Regions from separate parts of the Pseudomonas simiae genome, predicted to be linked through region 2. Evidence: riboswitches for the same ligand, from Rfam matches in the RefSeq annotation. Region 2 holds a riboswitch; each other region holds the start of a gene.

What was found. Region 2 has a riboswitch for cobalamin ahead of PF1751_RS11780 (CbtB domain-containing protein). Riboswitches for the same ligand answer to the same signal wherever they lie in the genome.
Positions count from the first base shown of each region.
Region 1: linked by a shared signal. The riboswitch ahead of PF1751_RS18755 (ABC transporter substrate-binding protein) and the one ahead of PF1751_RS11780 (CbtB domain-containing protein) in region 2 are both predicted to bind cobalamin.
Region 3: linked by a shared signal. The riboswitch ahead of cobO (cob(I)yrinic acid a,c-diamide adenosyltransferase) and the one ahead of PF1751_RS11780 (CbtB domain-containing protein) in region 2 are both predicted to bind cobalamin.

Region 1 covers NZ_CP010896.1:4,138,096-4,143,071, reverse strand. Annotated here, with positions in the region: gene PF1751_RS18765 (ABC transporter ATP-binding protein) at 1-387, opposite strand, end outside; gene PF1751_RS18760 (FecCD family ABC transporter permease) at 384-1,388, opposite strand; gene PF1751_RS18755 (ABC transporter substrate-binding protein) at 1,385-2,395, opposite strand; cobalamin riboswitch at 2,500-2,694, opposite strand; gene PF1751_RS18750 (DNA/RNA non-specific endonuclease) at 2,731-3,657, opposite strand; gene PF1751_RS18745 (M4 family metallopeptidase) at 3,786-4,850, shown strand; gene PF1751_RS18740 (protealysin inhibitor emfourin) at 4,865-4,976, shown strand, end outside.
Region 2 covers NZ_CP010896.1:2,607,874-2,612,849, reverse strand. Annotated here, with positions in the region: gene cobW (cobalamin biosynthesis protein CobW) at 1-862, opposite strand, end outside; cobalamin riboswitch at 956-1,155, opposite strand; cobalamin riboswitch at 1,634-1,838, shown strand; gene PF1751_RS11780 (CbtB domain-containing protein) at 1,935-2,123, shown strand; gene PF1751_RS11775 (CbtA family protein) at 2,135-2,839, shown strand; gene PF1751_RS11770 (cobalamin biosynthesis protein) at 2,836-3,228, shown strand; gene cobM (precorrin-4 C(11)-methyltransferase) at 3,299-4,045, shown strand; gene nfuA (Fe-S biogenesis protein NfuA) at 4,111-4,695, opposite strand.
Region 3 covers NZ_CP010896.1:4,428,355-4,433,330, forward strand. Annotated here, with positions in the region: gene bluB (5,6-dimethylbenzimidazole synthase) at 1-450, opposite strand, end outside; gene PF1751_RS20060 (cobyrinic acid a,c-diamide synthase CobB) at 447-1,778, opposite strand; gene cobO (cob(I)yrinic acid a,c-diamide adenosyltransferase) at 1,775-2,386, opposite strand; cobalamin riboswitch at 2,466-2,716, opposite strand; gene PF1751_RS20070 (C40 family peptidase) at 2,814-3,353, opposite strand; gene PF1751_RS20075 (C40 family peptidase) at 3,498-4,127, opposite strand; gene hda (DnaA regulatory inactivator Hda) at 4,341-4,976, opposite strand, start outside.

The sequences.
Region 1 (4,976 bases), 1.5 Mb from region 2:
GGCGTCGACGTCACGCAAGGCCTGATTGACGATGGCGTCGTCTTCGCCGGACCACGGGCTCAGCGCTGACAACCATGGAGTGCGGCCCAGCGCCACCGCGTCGAACACGCGGATGGCGTCGTCGGTGTCGGCCTGCTGTTCCACCACCGCCAGCTGCTGCGCGATGGCGCGCCGCGACAGCTTGCCCAGGTGTTGGCCGCCCAGTAAGACTTCGCCGGACGCCGGCGTGCGCAGCCCGGCGAGCAGCTTGAGCAAGGTGGATTTGCCGGAGCCGTTCGGCCCGACGATGCCGAGGGTTTCACCGTGCTGCACGTCCAGATGGATATCGCGCAGCAACTGCGCCTCACGCACCTTGAAGCCCAACCCTCTGCAGCTCAGTACTGTCATCGCGCATTCCTCCGGCCAATGAGGATCAGCGCAAACACTGGCGCGCCGACCAGCGCCGTGACCACGCCGACCGGAATCACCTGGCCTTTGATCAAGGTGCGCGACAGTACATCGGCTGCAATCAAGAACAACGCGCCGCCCAACGCACTGGCCGGCAGCAAGCGCGAGTGCCCGGTGCCGAGCAGCAGGCGCACGGCGTGGGGGATTACCAATCCGACAAAGCCGATGGAGCCAACAATCGACACCATCACCGCCGTCACCAGGGCCGCGCAGCCCACCAGCACAAATTGCACCCGGCGCACCGGAATGCCGAGGGACGCTGCCGAGTCGCTGCCGAAGGTAAACGCATCCAACGCACGGCGGTGCCACAGGCACACCGCCAAGCCTGCAACGGCCACCGGCACCGCTAACCACACCGAGGGCCAGCGCACACCACTGAGGTTGCCGAGCAGCCAGAACAGGATGCCGCGCGCCTGTTCGGAACTGGCGGATTTGGTGATCAGGAAGGCGGTGAGCGCATTGAACAACTGCGAGCCGGCAATGCCCGCCAGGATGATCTGGCCGGTGCCGCTGGCCGAACCGCTGGCGCGCGCGAGCAGGATCACCAGCGCAAACGCCGCCATGGCGCCAACAAACGCGCCCGCCGACAACGAAATCAACCCGCCGCCCACGCCGATCAACGCCACCAGCACCGCGCCAGTCGAAGCGCCGGCACTGATGCCCAGCAGGTAGGGATCGGCCAGTGGGTTGCGCAACAGCGATTGCAGGATCACCCCGCACGTCGCCAGCCCGGCGCCACACGCAGCGGCGACCAGGGCGCGGGTGAGGCGGTAGTTCCACACCACGCCTTCGTCGATGGGGTCAAGCACGTAGCTGGCCGCCCACAGTTTGTTGGCGAGCACCTGGAGCACGACTTGCGGCGAGATGGCGGTTTCGCCGATCGCCACCCCCGCGAGTAGGGCGGCTAATAGCAGGGCCAGGGCGAGTAGGGTGCGCGTCATTTGGGCAGGTCGTAGCCGTCGATGGCCGTGGCCAGTTGCTCAAGCCCGTCGAACGTGCGGATGCTGGCCTGCAGCGCCAGGGCATCGAGGATGATGATGCGGTTGTTTTTCACCGCGTCCATGTTGCGAGTCACGGGATCGCTGCGCAGGAAGGCCAGTTTCTTTTCATGGTCGTCGGCGGGGTAGCGGCGGCGGTCCATGCGTGCGATCACCAGAAAGGTCGGGTTGGCCTTGGCGAGGGTTTCCCAGCCGACGGCGGGCCATTCTTCATCGGATTGCACCACGTTGTGCAGACCGAGGGTTTCCAGCATGAACTCTGGAATGCCCTTGTGGCCGGCCACGTAAGGATCGCTAGCCATCTCGGAACTGGAGAACCACACCAAGGCACTGGCTTGCTTGAGGCCTTTGCTTTGCACGGTGGCAACAGATTTGGCCAAGCGTACCTTGAGGTCGTCGTTCAACTGTTGGCCGCGCGCCTGTACGTCGAAGATCTCGGCGAGTTGGCCGATGCTTTTATAGATCGTTTCGATACGGAACGGCTCCAGCCGTGTGCCGTCGGCGCCTACCAGGTTGTCCTTGCCTTCGCAGTCGGAGGGCAGCAGGTAAGTGGGGATCTTCAGTTCATGGAATTGCTCGCGGGTGCCGACCACGCCCTGGGGCCCGACCACCCACTCCAGCTCGGCGGCCACCAGCTGCGGGCGCTTGGCGATCACGGCTTCAAAGCTCGGCTCATTGTTGGCTAGCCGCTCGATGCCGTCGTTCTGCACCTTGTACTGCGGCAGTACGCTGTTGAACCACAGTGAGGTGCCGACCACTTTGTCGCCCACGCCCAATGCGTAGAGCATCTCGGTGGCCGCCTGGCCGATGGTCACGCTGCGGGCGGGGGCTTGCTGGAAGGTCAGGCGACTACCGCAGTTTTCCACGGTCAGCGGGTAGTGGGTGGGCGCGGCTTGGGCGAGGGCACAGAAGCCCAGGCCGGTGAGCAGGGCGGTAACGCGTGGCAGCATGGGGCAATCTCCGAATGAACCGTACGTGCCATTCGGAAATACACCCTTAAGCGCTGCACTAGAAAAACAGGCAAGAATGTCCTTCCCGGACACCCCGCCGGTTGGTAATTGAGCTTGGGCCGGCAGGTCTCCTGACTGATGCGTCGTCGCCAGGCTCCGGCCTTCCCGGACAAGGTCCAGTGGCATCAGGGAGCAGGCTCAGCACCTACAGTTGCGGGGGCAGTTCCGATTGGCGAGGGTGTACCGCGCTTCGGATTCCCTATTAGTCCCGTTTGGGAACCGGCGCGGTATGGTAGTTGATTAGGGCGGGGCGATATAGCCCGAGGCACGCCCGGTCAGAGACGAATGTCTTCAGGCCCCTGTATCAGCGCTTCAATCCGCGTGCCGGTGGCGCGTTCTTCGTTGCTGAAGCCGTCGTAGTCGGCCAGGTTGGCAAAACGCAGGCCGGTGAGGCGTTCTATCTGGATTACGCTGCGCTGGTAGGTCCTGAGCTGGCCGAACACCAGGTCGAGCTGGCCCAGCTCGCGGCTCTGGTCGATCATGTAGGCGCTGGCCGAAGGCTTGCCGTCATCGCTGAGGTAGGCGACCACTTTCCAGAACGCCTTGGGGATCTGGACGCCCCGGTACACCCGGTCGTCGTCGGCGAACACCGGGCCGGTGAACACGGTGGCTCGGGCTTTCCAGCGCTGGGTGTTGTCGAGGATGTAGTCTTCGAGCTCCAGCCACGTTTTCTGGTTGAACCCGCTCATCTGCGGTGAACAGTTGGTGAAGTGGAAGGTGTCGAAGTTGGCGGTTTGCGCCGCGTCGCCCCAGTTCGGGTCTTGTCGGCGCACCAGGTGGCCGCGATCCAGGCCGTTGCTGGCATACAGTGCTTCGCCCACCTGCGCATCAATGGGCAGGCGTCCGTCGTAGGCCCAGGTGTCGTTGCTGCGAATGATGTCCACATGCTGCCCGCCATCGATGTTGACGCCCACATACAGCGCGAGCCGCTTCGAGCGTGACATCGTTATCGAGAAGTGCGTGTAGTCCAGGCGCTTCTGGACATCGCCGGCCAAGGTCTCTTCAACCGTAGGCCAGGGCACCCCGAAGCTGCCGAGAAAGTCCTCAGCGTAGCCGCGTCGGTCCTTCAAGTCGTTGGCCGAGGTGACGCGGGGCGTCGCGGCTCGTGCCTCCAGCAATGTGGGGCTCGGTGCGATCAATGGGCGCAGGTCAGCGAGCCTGGGGCGGTATGAAAGGTCGATTTTGGCTTTACGTGCGGGCATCGGTCAGTCCTCCTTGGATAAACACGACTGCAACATAGGTTAATGACAATTGATGACACGCGATAACCCCTGGAGGCTATCCTGAATCGATGACCCGGACGTTGTTACCTGCCAAATGGAGCCAGCCAATGTGTGTTCGCCAGCCGAATCGTAATCCGATTTTCTGCCTGATCCCGCCCTATATGCTCGACCAGATCGCGCGCAACGGGGACAAAGCGCAACGGGAGGTCGCGTTGCGCACCCGCGCCAAGGACACAACGTTCCGCTCGCTACGGATGGTCGCCGTGCCTGCCAAAGGGCCGGCGCATATGGCCCTGGCCATGGGGGCCGATAAACGCCGCTCGATCTACAGCGCCGAGGGCGCCGACAGCCTGCCGGGCACGCTGGTGCGTGGCGAGGGGCAGCCCGCCAGTGGTGATGCGGCGGTGGACGAGGCCTATGATGGCTTGGGCGCCACCTTCGATTTTTTCGACGAGGTCTTCGATCGCAACTCCATCGACGATGCCGGGATGGCGCTGGACGCCACTGTGCACTTTGGCCAGAACTACAACAATGCGTTCTGGAACTCGACCCAGATGGTGTTCGGGGATGGAGACGGGCAGTTGTTCAACCGCTTTACGGTGGCCCTCGACGTGATTGGCCATGAGTTGGCCCACGGCGTCACCGAGGACGAGGCCAAACTGATGTATTTCAACCAGTCCGGGGCGTTGAATGAATCGCTGTCGGACGTGTTCGGTTCGCTGATCAAGCAGTATGCGTTGAAGCAACGTGCGGAAGACGCCGATTGGTTGATCGGCAAAGGGCTGTTCACCCAAAAGATCAAAGGCACCGCCCTGCGCTCGATGAAAGCCCCCGGCACGGCGTTTGACGACAAACTGCTGGGCAAGGACCCCCAGCCCGGGCACATGGATGATTTTGTGCAGACCTACGAGGACAATGGCGGGGTGCATATCAACTCCGGCATTCCCAACCATGCGTTCTACCAGGTGGCGACCATACTGGGCGGGTTCGCCTGGGAGCGCGCCGGGCGCATCTGGTATGACGCGCTGCGTGATGCGCGGCTGCGGCCCAACTCGGGTTTCCTGCGCTTTGCGCGCATTACTTACGATATTGCAGGCCGACTCTACGGCGCTAACAAGGACGAACAGAAAGCGGTCAAGGACGGTTGGAAGGCGGTCGGCATTGCTGTCTGACGAGAGGAACGGCCATGCAAATTTCAATCAAGGAAAACGGCGGGCCCGGTTTTTTTCCGGGCCTGGCCAAGCCACAGACGGTGGAACTGGACACGCTGCCGGAGCAGGAACAACAGGAGCTGCGGC
Region 2 (4,976 bases):
GTTGCACCACCAACTGGGTCAGGGCGTCGAGCAGCAGCGCTTCATCGGCCTGCGGCAGGTCGATGGAGATGGAGTCGAAGGCGTCGTGATCATGGTCATGATCGTCTTCACCGTCATGGTGATGGTCGTGATGACTGTGGCGACCGTCGATATGCTCTTCGGAGCCGGCACCCAGGCCGATCAGCACGTCCAACGGCAAACGACCGCTGCTGGCTTCAATGATCTTCACCGCGGGCGGCAGTTCTTCCGCGACTTCCAGGCGCACACGGGCCAGGTCTTCAGGGCTGATCAGGTCGCTCTTGTTGAGGATCACCAGGTCGGCGCTGGCCAGTTGGTCGGCGAACAGCTCATGCAGCGGCGACTCGTGGTCCAGGTTCGGGTCGAGCTTGCGCTGGGCATCCACCTGGTCCGGGAAAGCGGCGAAGGTGCCGGCGGCCACGGCCGGACTGTCGACCACGGTGATCACAGCGTCGACGGTGCAGGCGCTGCGGATTTCCGGCCACTGAAAGGCTTGTACCAACGGTTTTGGCAGGGCCAGGCCGGAGGTTTCGATGAGGATATGGTCGAGGTCGCCGCGACGGGCCACCAACTCGCGCATCACTGGAAAGAACTCTTCCTGCACGGTGCAGCACAGGCAGCCATTGGCCAACTCGTAGACGCGGCCGTTGGCTTCTTCTTCGGTGCAGCCGATGGAGCACTGCTTGAGGATTTCACCGTCGATACCCAGTTCGCCGAATTCGTTGACGATCACGGCGATGCGACGGCCCTGGGCGTTATCGAGCATGTGGCGCAGCAAGGTAGTCTTGCCCGAGCCGAGGAAGCCGGTGACGATGGTGACGGGGAGTTTGGCCAGTGTTTTCATCGGATGCCCTTGGGGGCGGGCATACGGGACGATAGGCCCTGCGACGGCGCGCAGCAGCGGATTTCGTCACCGGATCACCCCGCCCGGTTGAAGTAGAAAATCGGTTGCGAGGCAGGTCTCCTGGCTTGGGGCTTGCGGGTCTTGCGACCGGCGCTGGCTGCGCCTTCCCGCCTTGTCGGCAGTGGCGTGGCAGTCAGCTGAACCCTTTACAGTTGCGGGGGCAGCCGCGGCTTGGACCGCGTTCCCTTCTTAGCTTCGGCCTGGGCCGAAGAACCTCGAAGGGTGTAAGGCTACGCAGTGCTTGGGGGATGGTCAATGATGGGGTTGGATTGGTTGGGTTAGTGTACATATCCGTTTCTGCGGTGATGGCTGCTATGGGTTCCGCCCTTACGGCGGGTCACTTTGGAAAAGAGCCCCAAAGTAACCAAAGGGCTCTTGCCCCAACACTCGGCACCTCGCTCACGCTCGGTGTGCCCGTAATCCGACAGGGATTTGGGGGGCCACCGCCACGCGCCATCCATGGCGCGGGGCGGCTAAACCGGCATCCCTGCCGGTTTACCCCCCAAATCCCTGTCGAATTCCGGCCAGCGTGTTTGACGGGGCGCTTAGGATCAAGATCAAGATCAAAAGCAAAAGCACAGCGGCCTGACAGCCGGCTTGAGTGGTGTAGAGCAAAGGCGGTTCGCTGTAGGAGCGGAACCCATTTCAGCCATCATCGCAACAAGGGATATGTACACACCCCAATTGACTCCCCTCCCACCCCCATGCTCTCCTACACATCTTGTTTCGGGTGCCCTTCACAGGGTGAAACGGGAAACCGGTGCGTCATAGCGATATGACCAGTCCGGTGCTGCCCCCGCAACGGTAAGCGAGTGAAGCGTCAGATCCACTGTGCCTCGACGGCATGGGAAGGCGATGCTTATTAGGCACATTGCCCCTCGCAAGCCCGGAGACCGGCCCGAAAAATTCAGATAACAAACCCGCGGTGGGCGGGCGCTGTTCAAACCCTGCGTGCCTGGCTCGCGGGGTTTCCATGCGCTCGTTTCACCCAGACACCTGAAAGGGACGCGCCATGTCGATCGTCAGCAGCACCTCGCACTCCGCCAGCAGCACCGCCACCCTGAGCCAACGCCTGACCGCCGCCATCGGCGCGTCGATCCTTGGTGCGTGCCTGGTGTACTTTGCCGGTTTCTCGCACATCGAGGCCGTGCACAACGCTGCCCACGATACCCGCCACAGCGCTGCGTTCCCGTGCCACTGAGACCTGCCGACATGATCAAGCGTATCGCGCAAACTGCAGGTTTCACCGGCCTGCTGGCCGCCCTGTTGCTGACCTTGCTGCAAAGCTTCTGGGTCGCCCCGCTGATTCTGCAGGCGGAAACCTTTGAAAAGGCCCCGGCCGCCACCGAAGTGGCCCACGAACACACCGAAGGCGCTGCCGCCCACACCCACGATGCCGAAGCCTGGGAGCCGGAAGACGGCTGGCAGCGCGTGCTCTCCACCACAGGCGGTAATCTGGTGGTCGCGGTCGGTTTTGCGCTGATGCTGGCCGGTCTCTACACACTGCGCGCGCCAACCCGCACCGCCCAAGGCCTGCTGTGGGGCTTGGCCGGTTACGCAACCTTCGTGCTGGCACCGACGATGGGCCTGCCGCCTGAGCTGCCGGGCACCGCCGCCGCGGACCTGGCGCTGCGCCAGACCTGGTGGATCGGCACTGCGGCTTCTACGGCTGCCGGCATCGCTTTGATCGTATTTGGTCGTAACTGGCTGTTGAAAGTGCTGGGCGTGGCGATCCTCGCCGTCCCCCACGTGATCGGCGCGCCACAGCCCGAAGTGCATTCGATGCTGGCACCGCAAGCCCTGGAAGCACAATTCAAGATCGCTTCACAGTTGACCAACGTCGCTTTCTGGCTCGCACTGGGCCTGATCAGCGCGTGGCTGTTCCGCCGCAACCGTGACGACCAATACTCGGCATGACCCTGGTGATCGGCCTGGGTTTCCAGCAGGGTTGCGATCTTCACACCTTGCTGGCGCTGTTCGATTCGGCCCTCGCCGAGGGCGGTATCGAGCGTCACCGCATTAGCGCGCTGGCCAGTATCGATCGCAAACAGAATGAACCGGGGTTACTGGCTCTGGCCCAGAGGCTGAACCTGCCACTGCAGTGTTTCAGCGCCGAGCAACTGGCGGCGTTTGAACACCGCCTGAGCCACAAATCCGACATCGCTTTTGCCCACACCGGCTGTTATGGCATCGCCGAAAGCGCCGCGCTGGCACTCGCCGAGCACCTTGCAGGCAGCCCTGCCCGCCTGTTGATCACTCGCAAAAAAACCGCCCAAGCCACCTTTGCATTAGCCTGCGCCGGCTAAAATCCCGATAATTGCCGCCCCCGATCATGAACAACATTCATGCTCGCCCGTTTTTTCGACAGGAACCACCATGACCGTCTACTTCATCGGCGCAGGCCCCGGCGACCCGGAATTGATCACCGTCAAAGGCCAGCGGCTGATCCGCAGTTGCCCGGTAATCATCTATGCCGGCTCATTGGTTCCGGCGGCGGTATTGGACGGCCATTCGGCGCTAACGGTGGTCAACAGCGCCGAATTGCACTTGGAACAGATCATTGACCTGATCAAAACCGCCCACGACAACGGCCAGGACGTGGCCCGCGTCCATTCCGGTGACCCGAGCCTGTATGGCGCCATTGGCGAACAGATCCGCCATCTGCGGGAGCTGGGCATTCCCTTCCAGATCATTCCCGGCGTCACCGCCGTGGCCGCCTGCGCCGCCCTGCTGGAAACCGAGCTGACCCTGCCCGATATCGCCCAAAGCGTGATCCTGACCCGCTATGCCGACAAAACCCGCATGCCCGCCGGCGAGGATTTCGACAGCCTGGCCCGGCATGGCACCACCATGGCGATTCACCTGGGGGTCAATCACCTGGAGAAGATCGTCGCTGAGCTGCTGCCGCACTACGGCGCGGATTGCCCGATTGCCGTGGTGCACCGGGCAACCTGGCCGGATCAGGATTGGGCGATGGGCACGTTGAGTGACATTACCGAGAAGGTGGCGGCCAAGGGCTTTCGGCGCACGGCATTGATTGTGGTGGGCCGGGTGTTGGCAAGTGACAGCTTCAGTGAGTCGTCGCTGTATCGCGCGGGCCATGCTCATCTTTACCGCCCCTGAAACCCAGGCATAAAAAAACGGCGCTCACGGGGCGCCGTTTTTTCTGCTCGCAGTGAACGCCTTATTCAGTAGTAGGCGTTTTCTTTCTGCGTGTGGTCGGTCACGTCACGCACGCCCTTGAGCTCTGGAATACGCTCCAGCAAGGTGCGCTCGATGCCTTCACGCAGGGTCACGTCCGCCTGGCCACAGCCTTGGCAGCCGCCGCCGAATTTCAACACCGCAATGCCGTCTTCGACCACGTCGATCAGGCTGACCTGGCCGCCGTGGCTGGCCAGGCCTGGGTTGATCTCGGTCTGCAGGTAGTAATTGATGCGCTCGTTCACCGGGCTGTCGGCGTTGACGTTCGGCACCTTGGCGTTTGGCGCCTTGATGGTCAACTGGCCGCCCATGCGGTCGGTGGCGTAGTCGACCACGGCGTCGTCGAGGAAGGCTTCGCTGAAGGCATCGATGTACGCGGTGAAGCTTTTCAGCCCCAGGGCGGTGTCTTCAGGTTTCTCTTCCCCAGGCTTGCAGTAGGCAATGCAAGTCTCGGCGTATTGGGTGCCGGGTTGGGTGATGAAGACGCGGATGCCGATACCCGGGGTGTTCTGCTTGGACAGCAGGTCAGCCAGGTAATCGTGGGCGGCGTCGGTAATGGTTATGGCAGTCATGGAAACTCCTCACAGGCTTGCCAGCAGTTTACGCCAAAATATTACGCAGGTACAAAGTCCTAGTGTTTTTGTCGGGATAGGTTTTTTGGGGGGGTGTACATATCCGTTATTTGGGTGATGGCTGCTATGGGTTCCGCTCTTACGGCGGGTCACTTTTGAAAAGAGTCCAAAAGCAACCAAAAGGCTCTTGCCCCAATACTCGGTGTGCCCGTAATCCGACAGGGGTTTGGGGGACCGCAAGAGCACGGCGGCCTGAGTGGTGTAGAGCAAAGGCAAGGGCA
Region 3 (4,976 bases), 1.8 Mb from region 2:
GCCCAGCCCTTCGACACGGGCCGCCAGCCAAAGATTCTGAATAGCACAGGACAGTGACGCCATGTCCATTTCAGGCAACGTGCGCCGCCCAAAAATGTGCCGCTCACGGTCATCCATCAACGCCGCCACCAGCACTTCGGCGCAGTCGTGAATGCCTTCGACCTTGAGCTTCATGAACTCATCGGAGCGTTCACCCAGGGCTTCGGCGGTGCGTATGCGTTCTTCTTCCACCAGTTGTTGAATCTGCCCACGCAACGGACGGTCGCTGATGCGGATAAAACGCCAGGGCTGCATCAGGCCGACACTGGGTGCCTGGTGCGCGGCCTGGAGCAGACGATAGAGCAATTCCGGGGCGATAGTGCCGCCGCTGAAGTGGCGCATGTCGCGACGTTCAGCGATGGCGCGGTAGACCGCCTGGCGGTCGGCCTCGGGGAAGGCGTTGTCGGTCATGGCCTCATCGCCGGCAAGCCGGCGCCTACAGGATCGGGCGCGAACAATGCGGCCACCGCCTGGGGATTCGAGGGGAAGTAAAAGTGTACGTAGGAAGCCGTCATCCGCCCCTGCCGATAAACCGCCTCGGCACCGCGTCCGCCATTGGGGCTAAGGCCACGGGCAATCGGCTGCCATTCGGTGGTGGTCAGGGAGTGGTGATAGGTATGGCCGCGCAGCGTGCCTTCGGGCAATTCGACATTTTGCAGCGCCAAGGCCGCGAGTTTCTTCTGCATCACCGCATCGCCTTGCAGCAGGCCCACCAGTTCGGCGCGAACACCCTCGACGTCGGTCAGCGAGTCCAGCAGGTAGAGCATGCCGCCGCATTCGGCGAGCAGCGGTTTGCCGGCGGCATGATGAGCGCGGATGGCGTCAAGCATCGAGGTGTTTTCCGCCAGCGCCTGGTGGTGCAATTCCGGATAACCACCGGGCAGATAGAGGCTGTCGACGTCAGGCAATTTGCGATCGTGGATCGGCGAGAAAAACTCCAGTTCAGCGCCCATTGCCCGCAGCAGGTCGAGGCTGGCGCCATAGGTAAACGCGAAGGCTTCGTCGCGGGCCACGGCGATGCGCACACCGTTGAGCAGTGGCTGGGTTTCGATCACTTCCGGTGCGGCAAAGGTCACTGGCGGCGGCAAAGCCACTTCGCAACTGCTGCCCAGCGCTTGGGCGGCTGCATCGAGACGCACATCGAGGTCGTTCAGTTCGCTCGCCTGTACCAGGCCTAAGTGACGGCTAGGCAGTTCGATACCGGTCTCGCGGGATAACGCGCCGTACCAGCGCAGGCCTTCGGTGAGGCTGCCTTCGAGCAATTGTGCGTGACGCAAGGTGCCAACGCGATTGGCCAGCACCCCGGCAAACGGCAGATCCGGCTGATAACGTGCCAGGCCCAGGGCCAACGCGCCGAAGGTCTGGGCCATCGCCGTACCGTCAATCACGCCCAAGACAGGCACGCCGAAGTGTCGCGCCAGGTCGGCGCTGGACGGTGTGCCATCGAACAGGCCCATCACGCCTTCGATCAGGATCAGGTCCGCCTCCCCCGCCGCTTCCCATAGCAAGCGACGACTTTCCTGCTCGCCCACCATCCACATGTCCAATTGATACACCGGCGCACCGCTGGCGCGTTCGTGGATCATCGGATCGAGGAAGTCCGGGCCGCATTTGAACACGCGTACCCTGCGCCCCAGGTTGCGGTGCAATCGGGCAAGCGCGGCGGTGACGGTGGTTTTGCCCTGGCCGGACGCCGGTGCGGCAATCAAGACGGCCGGGCAATGACGGGGCTGATTCAAAGTTCGACGCCCTTCTGTGCCTTGATACCGGCTTGGAACGCGTGTTTGAGCATGCCCATTTCGGTGACGGTGTCGCCCATTTCGATCAGTTCAGGCTTGGCACCGCGGCCGGTGACCACCACGTGTTGCATCGGCGGGCGGGCTTGCAGGTCGCTGAGCACCTGGTCCAGGTCGAGATAGCCGTGCTTGAGGGCGATGTTCAGTTCGTCGAGTACGACAAGACCGATAGACGGGTCCTGCAGCAACTCGCGGGAAACCGCCCAGGCGGCTTCGGCGGCGGCGATGTCACCCTGGCGGTCCTGGGTTTCCCAGGTGAAGCCTTCGCCCATGACATGAAAGCGCACTTGCTCGGGGAAACGGCGGAAGAACAATTCCTCACCGGTACTGTTGCGCCCCTTGATGAACTGCACCACACCGCACTGCATGCCGTGCCCCATGGCCCGGGCCAGCATGCCGAACGCGGAGCTGCTCTTGCCTTTGCCGTTGCCGGTCAGCACCAGCAACAGGCCGCACTCGTTCGGGGAGTTGGCGATGCGTTCATCGATCACGGCTTTTTTGCGCAGCATGCGCGCCAGGTGGCGTTCGTCGCGGTCGGGGGAATCGGTCATGGCAGCTCTCCGTTGGGGCTGGACAAAAACGGCGGGCAGGAAAAAGAAAAAACAGACAGCCAAGCATCGCCCACCGTGATGCTGTTGGATGTTGCAGGCCGGTCTCCGGGCTCATGAGTGGCGCACGTCTTATAGAAGCGCAGACCGACGCTGCGCCTTCCCATATCGCGAGCGATACAGTGGCAAAAGGCAGCGTCTTGACTCATTTACCGTTGCGGGGGCAGCGCCGGGATCGCGGCGTCACTGTGTACAAGTGCGCTCACTCACCGGCTTCCCTGTTTCACTCCGTCGACCCATGGGTCACAGAGCACCTGGAACAAGCGGCGAAGGGTAGTAGTTTGAGGGGCGAGCTGCAAGCTTCAAGCTGATCGCCGCAAGCAGGCATCGCACCGCTTGCAGCTTCACGCGTGAAACCTGCCGCTGCTTTCTAAGGATTACGCGCCAGATTGCCTGGCAACACGCGCTTGGCGCTCAGGTAGGCATTCTGCCAATACGCCTTGGACAAGGTGTCCAACTTCACCGTACCACCGGTTTGCGGTGCATGCACAAAACGGCCTTCACCGACGTAGATCCCGGCGTGGCTGACCTGTGAACCGCCGCCCGTGGCAAAGAACAACAGGTCGCCCGTCTGCAGATTCTGCTCGCTGACATCTTGCGCACGCATCACGATCAATTCGCGAGTGGTACGCGGCAGGGAGATGCCGGCAGCGTCGCGGAAGACAAAACCGATCAGGCCACTGCAATCAAACCCGGAGTCCGGTGTGTTGCCGCCCCACCGATAAGGCGTGCCGACCAGGCCCAGGGCACGGAAGAGGACGTCTTCGGCCGCAGGCGAGAAATTCTGGCTGGAATAGTTGAACACCGGCTTGGGCTTCACCGCTACGGGAGCGGGCGGCGGTGGACGACTTGCGCAGGCGCTGAGCAGCGCGGCGCAAAGAATGAGGATCAGGCGGGCCGAGGTCGACATGGGCAGAACAATCCTGGTCTGGATGCGGCTTTCGCTGCCGAACGCTGAAAACCAGAACGCGCAAGCAAAGCTCGCGCGAACAGATTACAACAATGTCCAGGGATTCTAGCGCTTACACGTCAAACTTCAAGTATCACTTTAAGTTTACTTGCTAGCGGTAACTGTCGTCGGGGCCATGGCGAGTGCGCGCTTGGCTTCGATGAAGGTTTTGCTCCAGTAGCTGTCGCCCAGGTTGTCGACTCGAACACCGCCACTGCGACGGCTGCTGGAGTGAATAAACTGGTTGTCGCCCAAGTAGATACCGGCATGACTCACACGACCACGCCCTGCCGTACTGAAGAAAAGCAGATCACCGGGCTTGAGGTTGTTGCGCGCGACCAACGGTGCATCCACGTTGATCATTTCGCGGGTGGAGCGCGGCAGGTTCATGCCCGCTTCTTCACGAAACAGATAGCCGATGAAACCGCTGCAGTCGAAGCCGGCTTCAGAAGTGCCGCCGAAACGGTAACGGGTACCGATCAGGGACATGCCGCGTTCGAGGATGCTGTCGGCCAGAACGGGAAGCTGGTAAGGCTTGCTACCGGAGAAGTTGGTCAGCTCTTTTTCAGTTGCCAGCTCTTCTTCATAAACAGAAGCAGACTGTGCAGCAACGAATTTTGCCTGATTTTGAACCTGTGGTTTTTGCTGTTCTGCCACCTGTTGAGGGTGGGAGGCGCAACCAAACAACAGGGTAACGAGTGCGAGGGGCACGAGGGGTGCGAAGCGATTTAGCATGGGCACGACCGTGGCTGATATGTAAAGAAGACGAGACTATGCCCTCTATCACATCGATTTGCAAATTCAATCGTGATCTATGTGACTTCTTGTTTGGACCATGACATCTAAGCCCTTAACACCCCGTACCTGCCTTTTGCGTAGCCACATCGGCTCAAGCGCAGGTTTTCTGGCGCCTGGAATTTGCCGAACGCGGCAAAAACAAAGGGCTGTCTACCAGCCGAGGGTTTCTTTCAAGAAGGGAATGGTCAGCTTGCGCTGGGCCTGCAAGGAGGCCTGGTCGAGCTGTTCGAGCAAATCGAACAATGCGCTCATGCTGCGTGTACCGCGAGTGAGAATAAAATGCCCCACTTCATCGGTGAGGTGCAGGCCACGACGGGAAGCACGCAGTTGCAAGGCACGCAATTTGTCTTCGTCGGAGAGCGGGCGCATCTGGAAGATCAGCGCCAAGGTCATCCGCGACTTGAGGTCGGCCAGCTTGATCGGCAATTCCCGTGGCGAGGTAGACGCGGCAATCAGCAGGCGCCGACCACTGTCACGCAAACGGTTGAACAAGTGAAAGAGCGCCTCTTCCCATTCCGCCTTGCCGGCGATCGCTTGCAGATCGTCCAGGCACACCAGCTCGTACTGCTCAAGATGGTCGAAAATGCCGATACCGCGATCCATCAACTCAGCCAGGGGCAGGTAAACCGCCGGCTCGCCCATTTGCTCGAAACGCAGGCACGCGGCCTGCAACAGGTGGGTACGCCCTACGCCGTGCTTGCCCCACAAATAGATCAGGCTTTCGGTCCACCCGGCGTCGGCTTCGCAGAGCCGCTCGACATAGCCGAGTGCAGCGGCATTGGCGCC